Regions from separate parts of the Vibrio taketomensis genome, predicted to be linked through region 4. Evidence: predicted binding sites of a transcription regulator. Region 4 holds the regulator's gene; each other region holds the start of a gene.
What was found. The regulator CRP, encoded in region 4, controls carbon source genes, mostly activating them, when cyclic AMP is high. The targets are predictions, from matches to a motif close to TGTGANNNNNNTCACA.
Positions count from the first base shown of each region.

Region 1 (3,916 bases), 1.0 Mb from region 4:
AATCGCAAACGGCACATGGTCAGGTTTGATAATAAAATCGATATACTTCGCTTGAGATGGCTGAACAAGGTTCTCGATGAATACATGCTCTCCTTGCTCAATATTGTTGGCGTATACAGAACCCGCTTCGAAATCAAATAACATATCAGCGTCATAACCCAAGGCATTAGCCTCTTCCTCTGCCATTTTTATGATTTTGAAGTCACTTCGCTTAACTTGATCTCCTTGCTTAACCCCCTCAGGGGATAACACATAGGCTTTGAAGAAAACGGGAGCAAGCTCTTGTGATTCAGCAACGACAGGCTGAGCGTTTTGTTTGGGAAAAAACAGACCAAAGAGACCCGCTACGATCGCAACAATGGCCACGGCCATAATAATTTTTGAACGCATGTTCTTTCCTTATATTGATGCTGCAATAAAAAATAAGCCGGATAAACAAATAGGCATGCCATAGGGTAATCCATTCTGCTTGACTCTTTCTATTCCAACAAAACATCCGTATATTAAATAAATCAGCGCAAGCACTCCGCCTAAAAAAGCAATGAACAATAAATACCACCAAAGATATTGCTCTGATATTGCAGGCAAAAATGCGATTGCTAACTTACTGTCTCCCCCACCCCATATCGAAAATCCATATAGAGCGAGTAGCACTAAACATCCAATAACAATATTTAATAAAGCGAACTGTGAAAAACCAATCAGCAAACTGACACAAAGTATTGAAAGGCATAATTTATTTGATATTGTTCTCGTCAATATATCTGCATATATCACTGAAGATAGGATGGCTAACAATAGCCATCCTACATAAAAGCTTTGCTTAACATCTATATGTACTGCATTACTTTGCGGCCGTGATATTATCTGAAATAAAACCCATAGCATCCGTTAGCGCTTTCTTTAACCCAGTAGTATCGGATGCAAAACAGCTAGTACTAATGCAGATACAGCAACACCAATAATTGCGTATTCAATGGCGGTTACACCACGTTGGTCGTTTCTAAATTTCTCGACCGCGAGTTGAGTATTGATAAATAATTTAGTTAACATTTTGTACCTCGACGTTGTTTTCACTAACAGAGACTTGCTCTTTCCTTGACGAGATAATTATGAGTGAAGAATATCAGCAGTTACAATTAATGCTTGTTTGATATTTTTGAAAAAATAACTCTTTGACCTACAAATTATTCAAAATATATTTTTGGTTGCGTAAGCACCGTCTCAATTTTGATATAGTTTATTTATAAATATATCATTTAGTTTTGACTTTTGGAATCAATGCTGACAAAAGTAATTTATTCGCAAAAATTTGATTTAATAACGTGATATCGATCTCACATTGTATATTTTCACTAATACTTTGGATTGAAGCCTTTCTTTACAAAAAAATAAACTATTTACTCTATTTTTACCATTTTGAGTCACAACCTATGGACTATCTGTAAAATTTGTGTACCGAGATAATTATTCGTTACTTCATTGCCCTTTAGTCTTCGGAGAAATGCGGTTGGACTTTCTATTCTGATGCTGAAATTTTCTAATCAACATATCGATAATTTGCGCCTAGGCGCTGTTTATCTCAATCTCCTAAACGCCAGATACAAAAAAGCCCGCTCAATGGCGGGCTTCTGAGCTGAATCAGCACTGACGATTACAGAGCAATAAACAAACCAGCTAGCGCAGCGCTCATCATATTTGCAAGTGTCGCGGCAATAACTGCACGTACACCTAACTTCGCAACTTCTTGACGACGCTCTGGAGCCATTGCGCCAATCGAACCTAGTGAAATCGCAATTGAGCCGATGTTTGCAAAACCGCAAAGTGCAAAGGTAATGATCACTTGGCTGTGAGCAGACAATGTATCGCGCACGCTCACAAAATCAAGGAAGGCAACAAACTCATTCAATACTGTTTTCTGACCAATCAACGCCGCCGCTGTAAACACGTCATCCATTGAGATACCAGCAAACAACGCTAGTGGTGCAAAGATGTAACCAAAAATCGTTTGTAGCGTCAGGTTTTCAATGCCGAATAGAGCACCTACTGCTTCAAAACCTGCGTTGATCATTGCGATCACACTGACAAACGCAATCAGCATCGTACCGACCGCAACCGCAACTTTTACACCATTCATCGCACCTGTTGCCAATGCGTCAACCATGTTGCTATCGGTGCTTTTCTCTAGCTTAATCTCTTGTTGCGCAGCTGAAACTTCACGCTCTGGCACCATCATTTTTGCCATCAAAAGACCGCCCGGCGCTGCCATAAAGCTTGCCGCGATGAGGTATTTTAGTTCAATGCCTAGTGCGGCATAACCACCCAACACTGAGCCGGCTACCGATGCCATGCCGCCAACCGTTACAGCAAACAATTCAGAGCGCGTCATTTGCGGCAAGAATGGGCGTACCACCAGCGAAGCTTCGCACATTGAAAGGAAGATGTTGCTCGTTGCGGCCAACGATTCCACTTTTGATGTACCCAGAAGACGCGCAATACCGCCACCAATCACTAAGATTAGCTTTTGCATCACACCAAGGTAATAAAGTAGAGAAATAATGGCTGATAGGAAAACAATCAACGGTAGAACGCGAATTGCGAAAATGAAGTTGCCCTTCGCTAAGTCACCAAAAACGAAACCAATACCCTCGTCAGCAAACGACAAAAGGCCTGAAACACCGTTACTAATTGCGCCTAATAGAGACTGGCCAAGCGGAAAGTACAGCACCAAAGCGGCGAAACCTGCTTGAAGAGTAAATGCACCGAGAATTGTGCGCCAATTGATGCTTTTACGACTATCTGAAAGTGCATATGCACACGCTAAAATCGCTAAGATGCCCGCTAAGCTGTAGATGATTTGCATTATGTTACCTTGCTATGTATCTGTGCTAACTATCTGAATTTAAAGCGAACCAAAAATTAGACGCGCACGAGTGCAGGCAACATCGCAAAATGTTGTCTTGCCCGATAGCGGATTTATGGCCCGTAAACGCTCACAGTTACGCTGGGCCCTGTTCCTTGGGGCAAGTATCCATTTTGCAGCCGTTTGAAAGCTGATTAGGAAAACGATTACGTTCCTAATCGCGCGGAGTATAGTGACTCTATGAGAATGTGACAATGGTCACTTGCGTAAAAACTGAGGAATTGCGTCCGTTCGATAAAAAAATGACCATTTACCGCGATAAATCAATGCCACTGAAATCTTAGAGCTAAGATTTGATCGCATAATATGGCAAACAAAATGCAATTAGGCTTATATAATCAAAGCTCTGAGTCACTTGGCTATAACAACTTTTAGGAGGGATATTGATGTCCTCACTTTTACAATCACATGCTAAAACGCTCTTATGTCTTTTTTTGTTTTCATGCTCAACGCATGCAGCCTCAACGTTGCCTGCCTCTCCGGAACAAATTAGCGCTCCCTACCCTCATATTAAAGTCCAAGAACTGAGCTCTGCTGAGCAGCTCATTGCTGATTTTAAACAGCATAACTACCAACTAAAACTGGTTACTGCTGACAAAACTGTTCCTAGCTACTTTGTTGAAAATCTGCCTAATGATTTGAATAATTTGCCAGTAGAAGAGAAAACTACAGGATTTATCCGCCTACTGCTGCCAACAGTAAAAGCGGTGAATAACCAAATTCTATTAGTCAGAAATGAGTTAAAAGCGTTAGAAAGCAAGCCAAAATCCGCTTGGACAGAAGCTGAACAAGCTTGGGTAGAGAACCTGATGCATTCTTATGACGTCAAGACCAACAATATCGGAGATCTATTGCTACAAGTCGATATTATTCCGATCGGTATGGTGCTTGCGCAAGGTATTGATGAAAGTGGTTGGGGCACCAGTCATTTCGCGGTGAAAGGCAACAGTTTATACGGAGAACATCTTCCTGCTCACGGTGGTAAATACCTTA
Region 1 is NZ_AP019649.1:1,243,824-1,247,739, reverse strand. Features, by position in the region: gene cpaB (Flp pilus assembly protein CpaB) at 1-390, opposite strand, end outside; gene Vt282_RS05835 (A24 family peptidase) at 400-888, opposite strand; partial or broken gene Vt282_RS05830 (Flp family type IVb pilin) at 845-1,053, opposite strand; gene Vt282_RS05825 (NupC/NupG family nucleoside CNT transporter) at 1,655-2,863, opposite strand; gene Vt282_RS05820 (glucosaminidase domain-containing protein) at 3,310-3,916, shown strand, end outside.
Region 1: Vt282_RS05825 (NupC/NupG family nucleoside CNT transporter) is a predicted target of CRP. The motif match lies at 3,111-3,126, and genes of this name have one in related genera.

Region 2 (3,916 bases), 1.1 Mb from region 4:
AGCGGTTGATTCATCAGAAACTAATGGATTTAGTGACGATACGAAATCATCGCCAGCAAAACAAAGCCCCAACCACCTAGCGCACGCCAAGCAATCAAAACAAGCCGTTTTGCTCAGCAAAAACAAGCGTCGAGGATTATTCGTGAAGCCAAAGGCCTTGCTCAAAAACTGATAAATCAAACCTTTGAGGGTAAGGTTATTCATGTCGGAGAGATCGAAAATTGGGCAGATGATGTTATTGATTCCGTATTAGTGGACTCTGATGCGTTGCAATGTGTTTCCGCGCTGCGCAATAAAGATAAATACTTATTGGAGCATTCAGTCAATGTGGCGTGTTTGCTCGTCAGTTTTGGTAAACACTTAGGCTTGCCAAAAGCCACTTTAAAGCACTTGGCAATTGGCGGCATTATTCACGACGTTGGTAAAATCAAAGTTGATGACAAGGTTCTGCATAAGCCTGCGCGTTTGACGCCAGAAGAGTTCGAACATATGAAATTGCATCAGGTTTACGCCAAGCAAATCATCACGAATGTAAAAGGGTTAAGTGATGTTTCACGCGATGTTTGCTTGATGCACCATGAAAAACTCGACGGCTCAGGATACCCGATGGGGCTGACGGCGGAAGAGATGCCAATGCATGGTCGTATGAGTGGTATTGTTGACATTTATGACGCGTTAACCGCCGATCGCTGCTATAAAAAAGGAATGAGTTCAGCCGAAGCCTTTAAGGTGTTATTGAGCCTGACCCCAAACCATCTAGATAAAGATTTGGTTTATAAATTTATCAACTGCATTGGCGTCTATCCTGTTGGTTCGATCGTCGAACTCAATGATGGGCGCGTAGGTATAGTTTGGACATCCAACCCTGATGAGCCTCTAAAACCTGAAGTGAAGTGTTTTTACTCAAGAAAATACAAGCGATATATCGAGGTTAATTACGTAGATTTGAAACATAGCCAATGTAAGATTGAAAAGGCAATTGCGCCTCATAATTTGGAAGTGGATGCGATGCCATTTTTTGATCTTTAAGTTTAAATACTCGATCACCATAAATAAAAGATTAAGCGCTCGATGTATTCATAGAGCGCTTTTTTTATCTTGATAATTAGATAGCCAAGTACGTTAGCGGGATATCTGGATTGATCACTTCTAATGAAGCTTGTGTATCTGCTAGGTGGCTAATCGAACCATCGCTCATTTCTACCAGAGCAGCACTTTCAATTGATTCAAAAGTGTTACCTGAAAGTAGGATCTGGCCAAGCGCGACTTGTAATGGCGGTAGGCTAGGGTTAAACGCTGCGTTCTCTGCGTAACTACCACGATAGATACGACCATCTTTAAGTTTAATCGCGACGCCGCTGTAATTGTGAGTATATGGTGAATGGCTAGAGTTGAGAGCACTCAGTGCTGCCGTTACCAAAGAGTCTTCTTCATTACATGATTTACCATGATCTACTTTTGCCATTAAACCTGCGTCAATCCCCAAATCTGCTGGGCCAAAAGACTCTGGAAGGTATTGCTGTAGCGTCATCTCTTCACGTTTTGGTAGTTGAACAATTAAATTGTTCGCCGTCGTTAGTTCATTCATAAACTGGCGACAGTGACCACATGGGCTGAAGTTAATGGTGATATCTGAGACACCTTGTTCACCCTTCATCCACGCATGACTAATGGCAGATTGCTCTGCATGAACGGTTTGACCAAGCTGTGCACCAGCTAATTCCATATTGGCACCAAAATATAGGCGACCCGTTAATCCACGCACGATCGCTCCCACGTAGAAATTTGAAATCGGAGCGTACGAATAAGCTGCCGCTAGAGGGAGTAAAGCAACGCGTAATGCAGCATCGCTTAATTGGGATAGCGTCAGTAACTGTTGGTACTGGTCTTCGCTCAGCGTTGCATCAAAATCTTGTGCTAATACGATCGGTGAAAGGTACTCAGCTACTTCTGTTGGTAGGTTTTGTAATGCCTGCTCGATACGGGTTCTCATAAGAAATCCTTCAATTATTCGTATGCGATAGTGAGAGCATGAGATCTCAGTATCTCTGTATTTACATTTTATGATGGTCTTAGCAATAAACCGTGATCAAAATCATTATACAAAATATAGATTACATTATTACATAGTTGGAGTGAGGTCACACAAGTTGTGTGACCTAGGATAGCTTGATAGGTGAAAATTTAGGCTACGCACTTAGCCAAAGAGCAAGCGTGAAGAAACTAGGAGCTAAAACTGAAGTAATCACACCGCATAGCACTAGAGCTAAAGAGCTAAATGCTGCGTCTTCGCCATTTTTCTCCGCGCAAGTCGCAGTACCGAGAGCGTGAGAAACCGTGCCCATGGTTAGGCCTTTGGCAATGGGATGGGTGATATTGAGTAGGTTGTAAATCGGATAAGCAAGAATTGCCCCAAACAGTCCGACTAAAAGAACCAGAATCGCAGCAATGGCTGGCTCACCACCTAAGTTACGTGATACTTCCATAGCGATTGGAGTTGTCACTGATTTACCAAGTAGACTGGCGATCAAAGTGATATCGGCTTTTAGAGAAATAGCGATAAGCGTACTGGTTAGCATTGACATAATGCTACCAACGCTACAGGCAAGAGTAACTATGCGCCAATTGGCACGTATCTGGGGTAATTGCTCATAGAGCGGATAGGCAAGCGCGACGACAGCGGGCTGCAGCGCGAAGCTAAGCCATTCATTCTCAGCATAATAGGTATCAAATGGGACTTTAAAGTATATTAATGCAGGAATAATTATCGCGATACTGATGATAAGCGGGTTGAAAATTGGTGTATTGAATTTTCGGCTAACCCAACGAGCGAAAAAGAATGTAACGATGGTGACGAGCATCCACATTATTTCTGTCCTCGCTTCAACATTCGATCAAGCATTAGCCCTAAACAAATCAGAACTAACAGAGTGCCTCCTACAGCTGCAGCGAGGATCGGTAGTGCGTTATCTATTAAAGTATCGAAGTGGTTCATCAACCCTACGCTGATGGGCACGAAAAGCAAAATCATGTAACGGATGAATAGAGTTGCACTCGGTTTTACCCAGTCACCTGAAACAATCCCACTCGCCAACAAGCCAAATAGAATGATCATGCCAATAATACTGCCTGGTATCGAAGTACCAACCAGTTGTTGAATCGATATACCAGCCCAAAGACACGCGAGAATCAGTGCCATTGAGACGATATATTTAAGTAAATTGAGAGCCATATAAGAGCGCCGCCAGCAAAAAGAAAGAAAATCTAGAGAACAAGTTTCTCGACATATTGATAGACGGATTTTAATAGAGCGATTTTCTTTTCATCACTTTCATGTTCATGAACTAAGTTTTCAAGATTTATCATGTAGTCGTCTATGCGACTTTGGAAGTAATCCTGACAGTGATTTTGCCAACGAAGTTGTTCGTTTTCGTTGAGCGTCCATGGGTAGTTACGAGCACGATATCTAAACAATAGTGGGGCGATACGCGCATCACTATATTCCAGATCAAGATCAGCTAACTGCTCTGCTGGTGTTTGACGAATAATGTCCATCGCTGCGCGATCGGCTGGTGAGAAGAAGTTATCGTATAGCTGAGTATCAACATCGTTTTGCGTTTCATATTCACGTTCTGTTGCGAATAAACCGATTAGTTTTTCACGCAATTCTGGATGTTGACGCAAAAGCTGCAGGTTTTCTAAACACTGTTCGCGATTGATGCCGATTTTCCCTGCATTTTCTGCGGTGAGTGTTTTAGCAGGAGCGAGAATAGGGCATTTGTTGATATGCACCAGTTTAACAGGTACTGGTAGCTCGTCTTCTGCTAGGTCAGTATGTTTGGTGTATAGGCGTTCTCTCAATGCGTCAGCATCAAGCTCTAGTAGTGGTTTGGGATCTTTGGCTAAATCAACGACA
Region 2 is NZ_AP019649.1:1,363,177-1,367,092, forward strand. Features, by position in the region: partial or broken gene Vt282_RS06350 (HD-GYP domain-containing protein) at 1-1,029, shown strand, start outside; gene cdd (cytidine deaminase) at 1,106-1,993, opposite strand; gene Vt282_RS06360 (LrgB family protein) at 2,190-2,867, opposite strand; gene Vt282_RS06365 (CidA/LrgA family protein) at 2,867-3,232, opposite strand; gene sbcB (exodeoxyribonuclease I) at 3,265-3,916, opposite strand, start outside.
Region 2: cdd (cytidine deaminase) is a predicted target of CRP. The motif match lies at 2,131-2,146, and genes of this name have one in related genera.

Region 3 (3,916 bases), on a different replicon from region 4:
CTTAATCTTTGACGAACCTGTTTGGTCTCAACCGGATAAGCCTCACTATTTTCGCGAGGATAGGAAAAGGTCGATTGAGCCGAGAACAAGTATTCACTCAACAGCTCAGATTGTGGCACGACAGCTTGAGGTTCAACTTGCTTAATATCGAGTTGATGCTGATAAAACTTGGCAAGATAAGCACGTTTAAAGGGTGTAAATACCTTAAAATACTCACCCTGTTTGTTCTTCACGCTGCCGGGAGAGAACAGACACTTGTCTTCATGCCCCACGACAATGCACGATGCCTTCTCTTGCAATAGCGCATCGCGCTGATTTTCGTTCCACTCATACTCTTTATTGAAATGCACCGCCTGCGCACCAGTTTGCTGAGCGAAACTCGCAAGCCATTTTGCGCTGTCTGTGAAACTTTCAACTTCGTGAAACAATAACGGAATGTTTAACGCTGCTAGCTCACGCTGTAAAACCTCGAGACGGCGGTATATTAAATCCGCTTGAAGTGGTGCTTTATTATGCTCAGACCATGTTAGGGGCGTTGCAATATATACGGCCACCACAGGCTGTTCAGAAGACATCGCATGATACAAAGCGGTGTTGTCTTCTACTCGTAAATCTCGGCGAAACCAAACGATATTCATGGCGGTTCTCTTACATTTCCACTAGCGCGCTTATCAATGGGCTCAGGTGTAACCTATCGCCCCAGTTAGCACTCATTTCTTTGATGCTGGTTATTTGGACTTGAGTTGGTGATTGTGATGCAAATATCGCGAGCGAAGGGATTGAACTACCACAATCCGCTTCAATTAATGCCGACACATCATCGACAGACTCAACCAAGCTAATGTTGTACCCTTGCTCCGCCAGCTCTAGTGCCCAAAAACGCATCTCAATCGAGCCTAATGCATCAAAACTCAATAGCAGACATTTGCCCCGACGAGCGACTTTGTTTTCCGCCTGCAAAATGGTCGACAGTTTGTGCATCAGTAATGATAAAAAGAGGCCATACTGTAAACTTTGTTGACTTCGCTTAACTTGCTCTATTGCCTCAAACACCGGAATGACAAGCCGAGCATGTACGATGGGCAACGGATAATCTTTACAAACTTGTCCGAGAATCGACTCTGCTTTTGCTTGATTAAGGTCCGCTAGAGCCGCAAGAAGCGCCTCCGACTCGACAAGCGTATCTTGCCCTTCAACTTCAAAGTCTGTCGTTTGGGTGTTGTTCTCAAGCAGTACTTTGACCTTGCCAATCGCAACCCCCTTTGCCAACCAGCCCTGTATGACCTTAATTTGCTCAATGTGCTCGGCGGTATACAGGCGGTGTCCTTTTTCGGTGCGGTGCGGTTTAATAATATTGTACCGACGCTGCCAAGCTCTGAGAGTTACAGGCTTGATTCCCGTTAATTCAGACACCTCACGAATTGCATATAGCTTATCTTTACAACCCATAGCGTAAACGTAACTCCTCCGGATATGGATTTAAGAATTTTTGTTGTTTGAGATAATCAATTGAGTTGCGATTCATATGGTGTTTCAACAACGTAAGCGGAGCAAGAAGCGGCAACACACCAATTCGATAATCTTCGATCACCTGACATAACTCGGCTTTCTCATCACTATTCAAATCTCGTTTGAAGTAACCTTGAATGTGCATGAGCACATTGGTGTTATTTTTACGACTCGCACGATTTGCCATCGCTTGCATTAATCCAGTGCGGTAAAGTTGATAAAATTCATCAATGTCATACTGGGCAACGTTCGCCACCAGAGAACCAAGAGACTTGTATGACTCAGGGTGATGAGCCATTAACGTGAGCTTGTAACGAGAGTGAAACGCGACAATTTTACCAGCAGTCGGCTCTCCACCCATCGATTCGTAAAAATCATGCAGACAGTAAACACGCGTAACGAAGTTCTCTTTCAGTACCGGATCATTGAGCCTGCCGTCCTCTTCAACAGGAAGCCAAGGCATTCGCTCCATCAACTCTTTGGTGTAAAGACCTATACCCACCTTGTCAGCGTTGTTTTTGCCATACACCTTAACTCGCTCCATACCGCAAGTTGGCGATTTGGCGCACACGATGTAACCGCATAGATCTTCTTTTTTAAGTTGCTCGATGCGTCTAGTCGAAAAGTCCAGCATCGATTGAGTGTGGTCCTTGGTAGGATCTTTGGTCTCAACCAAAATCAGACGCTCTTCATTGGTCATCAGGCGAATTGTAGGACGCGGCACAGGCATACCTGACTCGACTTCAGGGCAAACCGATACAAACTCAAAGTGATCGCTTAGCTCTTTGGTGACAAAGCGACTGAGCTTGTGCCCGGAATCAAAACGAACGTTTTCACCCAAAACGCAAGCGCTTACCCCTACTTTAATTTCTTTTTCCATGGTTCTCCTGTTAGCCAGCGTGTTATACATATTTAATTTATGTATAACTATAGATGCAATTGTTAAAATTATACAAAAATAAATTTGGTACAACTTCTACGTACAACAAGACAAAAATCGATCAACCCAAAGCCATTTTTTTTCGAAATCGATTGCGCTAAAAGAATCAACAGATTTAGTTATCAACAGCTAAAATTAACTTCTGAACACGAATTAATGTGATGTAAGTCTCATGGCTTATGGATTTACCTCGCTAGTATTGCCTCAACAAACAGTTTTAATGTTCAACAAATTTAGTTATAACCACGCAATAATGTGGTTCACGTCTGTTGAACTTCACATCAAACGGAGCAATCTTATGGCTACCCCACATATCAATGCACAACCTGGTGATTTCGCAGAAACAGTTCTAATGCCTGGCGATCCACTACGCGCAAAATACATCGCTGAAACATTCTTAGACGACGTAAAACAAGTGTGTGATGTTCGTAATATGTTTGGTTATACCGGTACTTACAAAGGCCAACGCGTATCTGTCATGGGTCACGGTATGGGTATTCCATCTTGCTGTATCTATGTTCACGAACTTATTGCCGAATATGGTGTGAAAAACGTGATTCGTGTTGGTAGTTGTGGTGCGGTGCGTGATGACGTAAATCTGATGGATGTTGTTATCGGCATGGGTGCATCGACTGACTCAAAAGTAAACCGTATTCGCTTTAACAATCATGATTTTGCTGCTATCGCTGACTTTGGCTTATTAGAAACGGCTGTGAATCAAGCTCGCGCGCAAAATGTTCCGGTAAAAGTGGGTAACATCTTCTCAGCAGATTTATTCTACACCCCTGAAGCTGACATTTTCGAAAAAATGGAAAAACTGGGCATTCTTGGCGTAGATATGGAAGCCGCTGGTATTTACGGCGTTGCTGCCGATCTTGGTGCAAAAGCACTGACTATTTTGACGGTTTCTGACCATATCATTCGTGGTGAAAAACTCAGCTCTGAAGAACGTCAGAAATCATTCAATGACATGATGAAAGTGGCATTAGAAACCGCTATCAATATTTAATAAATAACACGAGGGGGTGTTCGTGAGCGCTGGTGATTTGCCACAAGCAGTGGAAGGGTTACAACTCAACTTCTGTAAAACATTGGCGTGTGACAACTTTGGATTGAGTGATGCACATCGTTACATTGTGCAGCAAACTAACCCTAAGCGACCAGCTATGGTATGTCGTGAGTGCGGTGCGTTTCCCCCCTTACTTAATAACCAAGATGTGCTCGAAGAATTCCAGCGCATAAAAGCAGACCAAAATGCAGACCTGCCGGGATGTCGCAATAAAGCGTGCGAGAACTTTGGTTTAACCATCCACACCCATAAACATTTGTACCATGCATTTGGCTACAGCGGTGAACGTCAACGCTATCGCTGCAAATGCTGTCAGAGTACTTTTGTTGATAAATGGTCAAGTAGCAACCGTAAACTGGCTCTACAAGAAAGCCTACTGGGCTTACTGTTTACTGGCT
Region 3 is NZ_AP019650.1:172,474-176,389, reverse strand. Features, by position in the region: gene phrB (deoxyribodipyrimidine photo-lyase) at 1-638, opposite strand, end outside; gene Vt282_RS14550 (MerR family transcriptional regulator) at 649-1,449, opposite strand; gene Vt282_RS14545 (YbgA family protein) at 1,439-2,389, opposite strand; gene deoD (purine-nucleoside phosphorylase) at 2,748-3,458, shown strand; partial or broken gene Vt282_RS14535 (transposase) at 3,481-3,916, shown strand, end outside.
Region 3: deoD (purine-nucleoside phosphorylase) is a predicted target of CRP. The motif match lies at 2,607-2,622, and genes of this name have one in related genera.

Region 4 (3,916 bases):
GAAAACCGCATAATGTAGGGCAGCGATATACGCTGCCCACCCGCTGATAGAAATACGATCATAGAATTAAGAGGTCTTTATGATTATTCCTTGGCAAGAGATTGCACCCGATACGCTTGATAATCTTATCCGCGAATTCGTTCTCCGTGAGGGTACTGATTACGGCGAAGTCGAAATCTCTCTGCAAGATAAAGTTGATCAAGTGAAAGCTCAATTGCAAACCGGTGAAGCTGTGATTGTTTTTTCTGAATTACACGAGACGGTCGATATTCAACTCAAGCAGAAGTTTTAACTGCTTTACGCTTTTTAAATAAAAGTTTAAAAATGTAACCTTTGTGTGTTATACCAAGTAGCTGAAAACGGTGATGCTCTAATCGAGATCATCGCAAAATAACAACAAACAATAACGTTATTTAGACAGGGTTTGTCATGTCAGCTAAGCATCCAATTATCGCCGTAACAGGCTCATCCGGGGCAGGAACTACCACCACTTCTGAAGCTTTTCGTAAAATGTTCAATATGATGGACATTAGACCTGCATGGGTTGAAGGGGATAGTTTCCATCGTTTTACACGCCCAGAGATGGATATTGAGATCCGCAAAGCTCGTGAGCAAGGTCGACACATCAGCTACTTTGGCCCTCAAGCCAACGATTTTCCCGCACTCGCTGAATTTTTCCGTCAATACGGTGCTGATGGCACAGGTAAAGTACGCCGCTATTTACACACCTTTGATGAAGCCGTCCCCTACAACCAAATGCCTGGTACGTTTACGCCATGGCAAGAACTACCGGAAAATAGTGATGTGCTTTTCTATGAGGGTTTACATGGTGGTGTCGTCGATGGTGAGGTGAATGTTTCACAGCACGTCGACTTTCTAATCGGCATGGTGCCGATCGTTAACCTTGAATGGATTCAAAAATTTGTGCGCGATACTCGAGATCGAGGCCACTCTCGTGAAGCGGTGATGGACTCGATTGTGCGATCAATGGATGACTATTTAAACTATATTACTCCGCAATTTTCGCGTACTCACATCAACTTTCAACGCGTACCGACCGTCGATACCTCAAACCCACTTGATGCGAAAGGTATTCCGAGCCTAGATGAAAGCTTCGTTGTAATTCGCCTACGCGGCTTCAAAAATGTCGACTACCCTTACCTATTGGCAATGATTGATGGCTCATTTATGTCTCGTCATAACACGCTTGTTGTGCCGGGGGGAAAAATGAGTTTCGCGATGGAATTAATCGTTCGGCCAATCCTACAGCAACTGATAGAAACCGGAAAAATTGGCTGACAAGTTGTATAGCCAACCCGCCATAAAATACGCGTTTTTGCTAGCGCTCCTCTGCATGCAAAAGTACGCTGACTAAAAGCGCCAACACTCCAAGATTGGTATTTTGGTATCACTTGGTTGTATATAAACACGATTACTTTTCATACCGTGATCATGTGCACGTTTTTGCGTACAAAATTTCAGCGACTACCCGATTAAAATCAAGAAATGATTCGGGAAAAAGGATACTATTTGTAGCCGAAACACAAGATAGCTTGCAGCACCAGATAAGTGCTCTTATCCTAGTTATCCCAATTGGGCATAGGTAAAACATGGAAAGCGCAAGCGTACCCTGCAGAGGAAGTGAGATATTATGGTTCTAGGTAAACCTCAAACCGATCCAACATTAGAGTGGTTCCTTTCACACTGTCATATTCATAAGTACCCGTCAAAAAGCACGCTAATTCACGCGGGCGAAAAAGCTGAAACGTTGTACTACATCGTTAAAGGCTCTGTTGCGGTACTTATCAAAGACGAAGAAGGTAAGGAAATGATCCTTTCTTACCTAAACCAAGGTGATTTCATCGGTGAGCTTGGTCTATTTGAAGAAGATCAAGAGCGTACCGCTTGGGTTCGTGCTAAATCTCCTTGTGAGGTTGCTGAAATTTCATTCAAGAAATTCCGTCAGCTGATTCAAGTTAATCCAGACATCCTAATGCGCCTGTCTTCGCAAATGGCTCGTCGTCTACAAGTGACTAGCCAAAAAGTGGGTGACCTAGCATTCCTAGATGTAACTGGTCGTATTGCACAAACGCTACTAAACCTAGCGAAACAACCTGATGCGATGACGCACCCTGACGGTATGCAAATCAAGATCACTCGCCAAGAAATCGGCCAAATCGTTGGCTGTTCTCGCGAAACCGTAGGTCGCATTCTGAAAATGCTTGAAGAGCAAAACCTAATTTCTGCTCACGGTAAAACGATCGTTGTGTACGGAACTCGCTAATTCACGGATGTGAGTAAGCAAACATTTAAAAAGCCACCTTCGGGTGGCTTTTTCTTAAGAGTTGGTACTCTCAAATATCTTATCCGCTGAGGCGGCGACAAAACCGGAATACAGCTCGCCGTTAGGCATTGGATAGCGCTTAGCAAACTCGTAAAAGCCACCGGGCAATAACACCACACCATCCTCAAACTCGACTTGAACTTTATCAGCCATGGTAGCGGATTGCTCTAGTAAAACGTCAGCTGAACCCTTCACTTCACCACCGGATTGATTGATGACAAACCCTGATGACTTAAGATAATCATTAACCTGTTGCACCTCAGCAAACTGAGTCAATTGATTAACACTTACGGTAAAGTGATTGGCACCATAGCCATGTGCTGCTACCCATGCTGCATATTCGCTCTCATCTGCTAGTAGCATATATTCTTGATGGGTTAACTGCCATGGTCGCCCAGCATAGAGAAACTCGCTGCCCTGCATATATTGAGGCTCAATTTGCTCAACCAATTGCTTGACGATTCGCTGTAACTGCGTTGAACACTCTTCCAGCTTTAACTCACTAATAAACACTTTCGGTAAATTTGCATCAGCATGCTGATAGTGTTTCGCCACCAGCTTTTTGGCAACGAATTGATAATCGCCAGACGCTTGGTAACCTAACTCGATAAATGGTTGTGCCAGCACCTCTAAATTGACAGATGTTAGATTAAAGGTGCGCAGTGCAATATGGTCATTGATGAGGGGTTCATTTTCCTCCAGCAAGCGATGTACGTTGCCAGCAGAAGGACATAAGCGTTCGGTATAGTCATGCCACAATGATTGAAACAGATCATTAGGCGTCAGTGAATTCGACATCATGGCAACTCCTTGTCAAATTGGGCTGAATAGCTGGAACTGATTATTAGTCTAGTTGAGTAATCAGCAAGCTAATCAATTTATTTCCAACTCACGATATGGGTCACTAAACTTCGCCACCCCTCTTAATCAAACCGAATCCCTGGACTTAATATTTCCGGCAACACCGTGCACTCCCCCTCCATTGAAGCCATCGGGTAAGCGCAGTAATCCGCCGCATAGAAAGCACTAGGACGTAAATTGCCCGATGCGCCCGGTCCGCCAAAGGGCGCATCACCACTAGCACCCGTGAGTGGTCTATTGCGATTCACGATGCCGGCACGAATATGCTCGATAAAATATTGCCACTCTTGATCTTGAGTAGAAATCAACCCTGCAGAAAGACCAAAGCGAGTATCGTTTGCCATCACAATTGCCTGCTCAAACTCTTGATAGCGAATCACCTGTAATAACGGGCCAAAGTACTCTTCATCGGGTAGCGACTCGATTAAGGTAACGTCAATAATTCCCGGACTGACAAACGCAGCGTCTCCACCTTGTGCTTCAAGTAGACTGACTCCGCCTAGTTGCTGCAATTGCTTTTGTGCTTCCAGTAAAACCTTGGCTGCATGAGTGGAAATTTGTGGACCGATAAAAGGCGCAGGCTCAGCAAACGGTTGATCGATCGTCAAGTTAGTTGTGGTTGTCACCAATGCAGATAACAGCGCATCACCAGCCTCACCAAGCGGCACATACAAACGACGCGCACACGTGCAGCGTTGACCTGCACTTAAA
Region 4 is NZ_AP019649.1:238,546-242,461, reverse strand. Features, by position in the region: gene Vt282_RS01135 (hydrolase) at 1-13, shown strand, start outside; gene Vt282_RS01130 (YheU family protein) at 80-292, shown strand; gene Vt282_RS01125 (phosphoribulokinase) at 430-1,299, shown strand; gene crp (cAMP-activated global transcriptional regulator CRP) at 1,652-2,284, shown strand; gene Vt282_RS01115 (DUF1338 domain-containing protein) at 2,339-3,130, opposite strand; gene astD (succinylglutamate-semialdehyde dehydrogenase) at 3,268-3,916, opposite strand, start outside.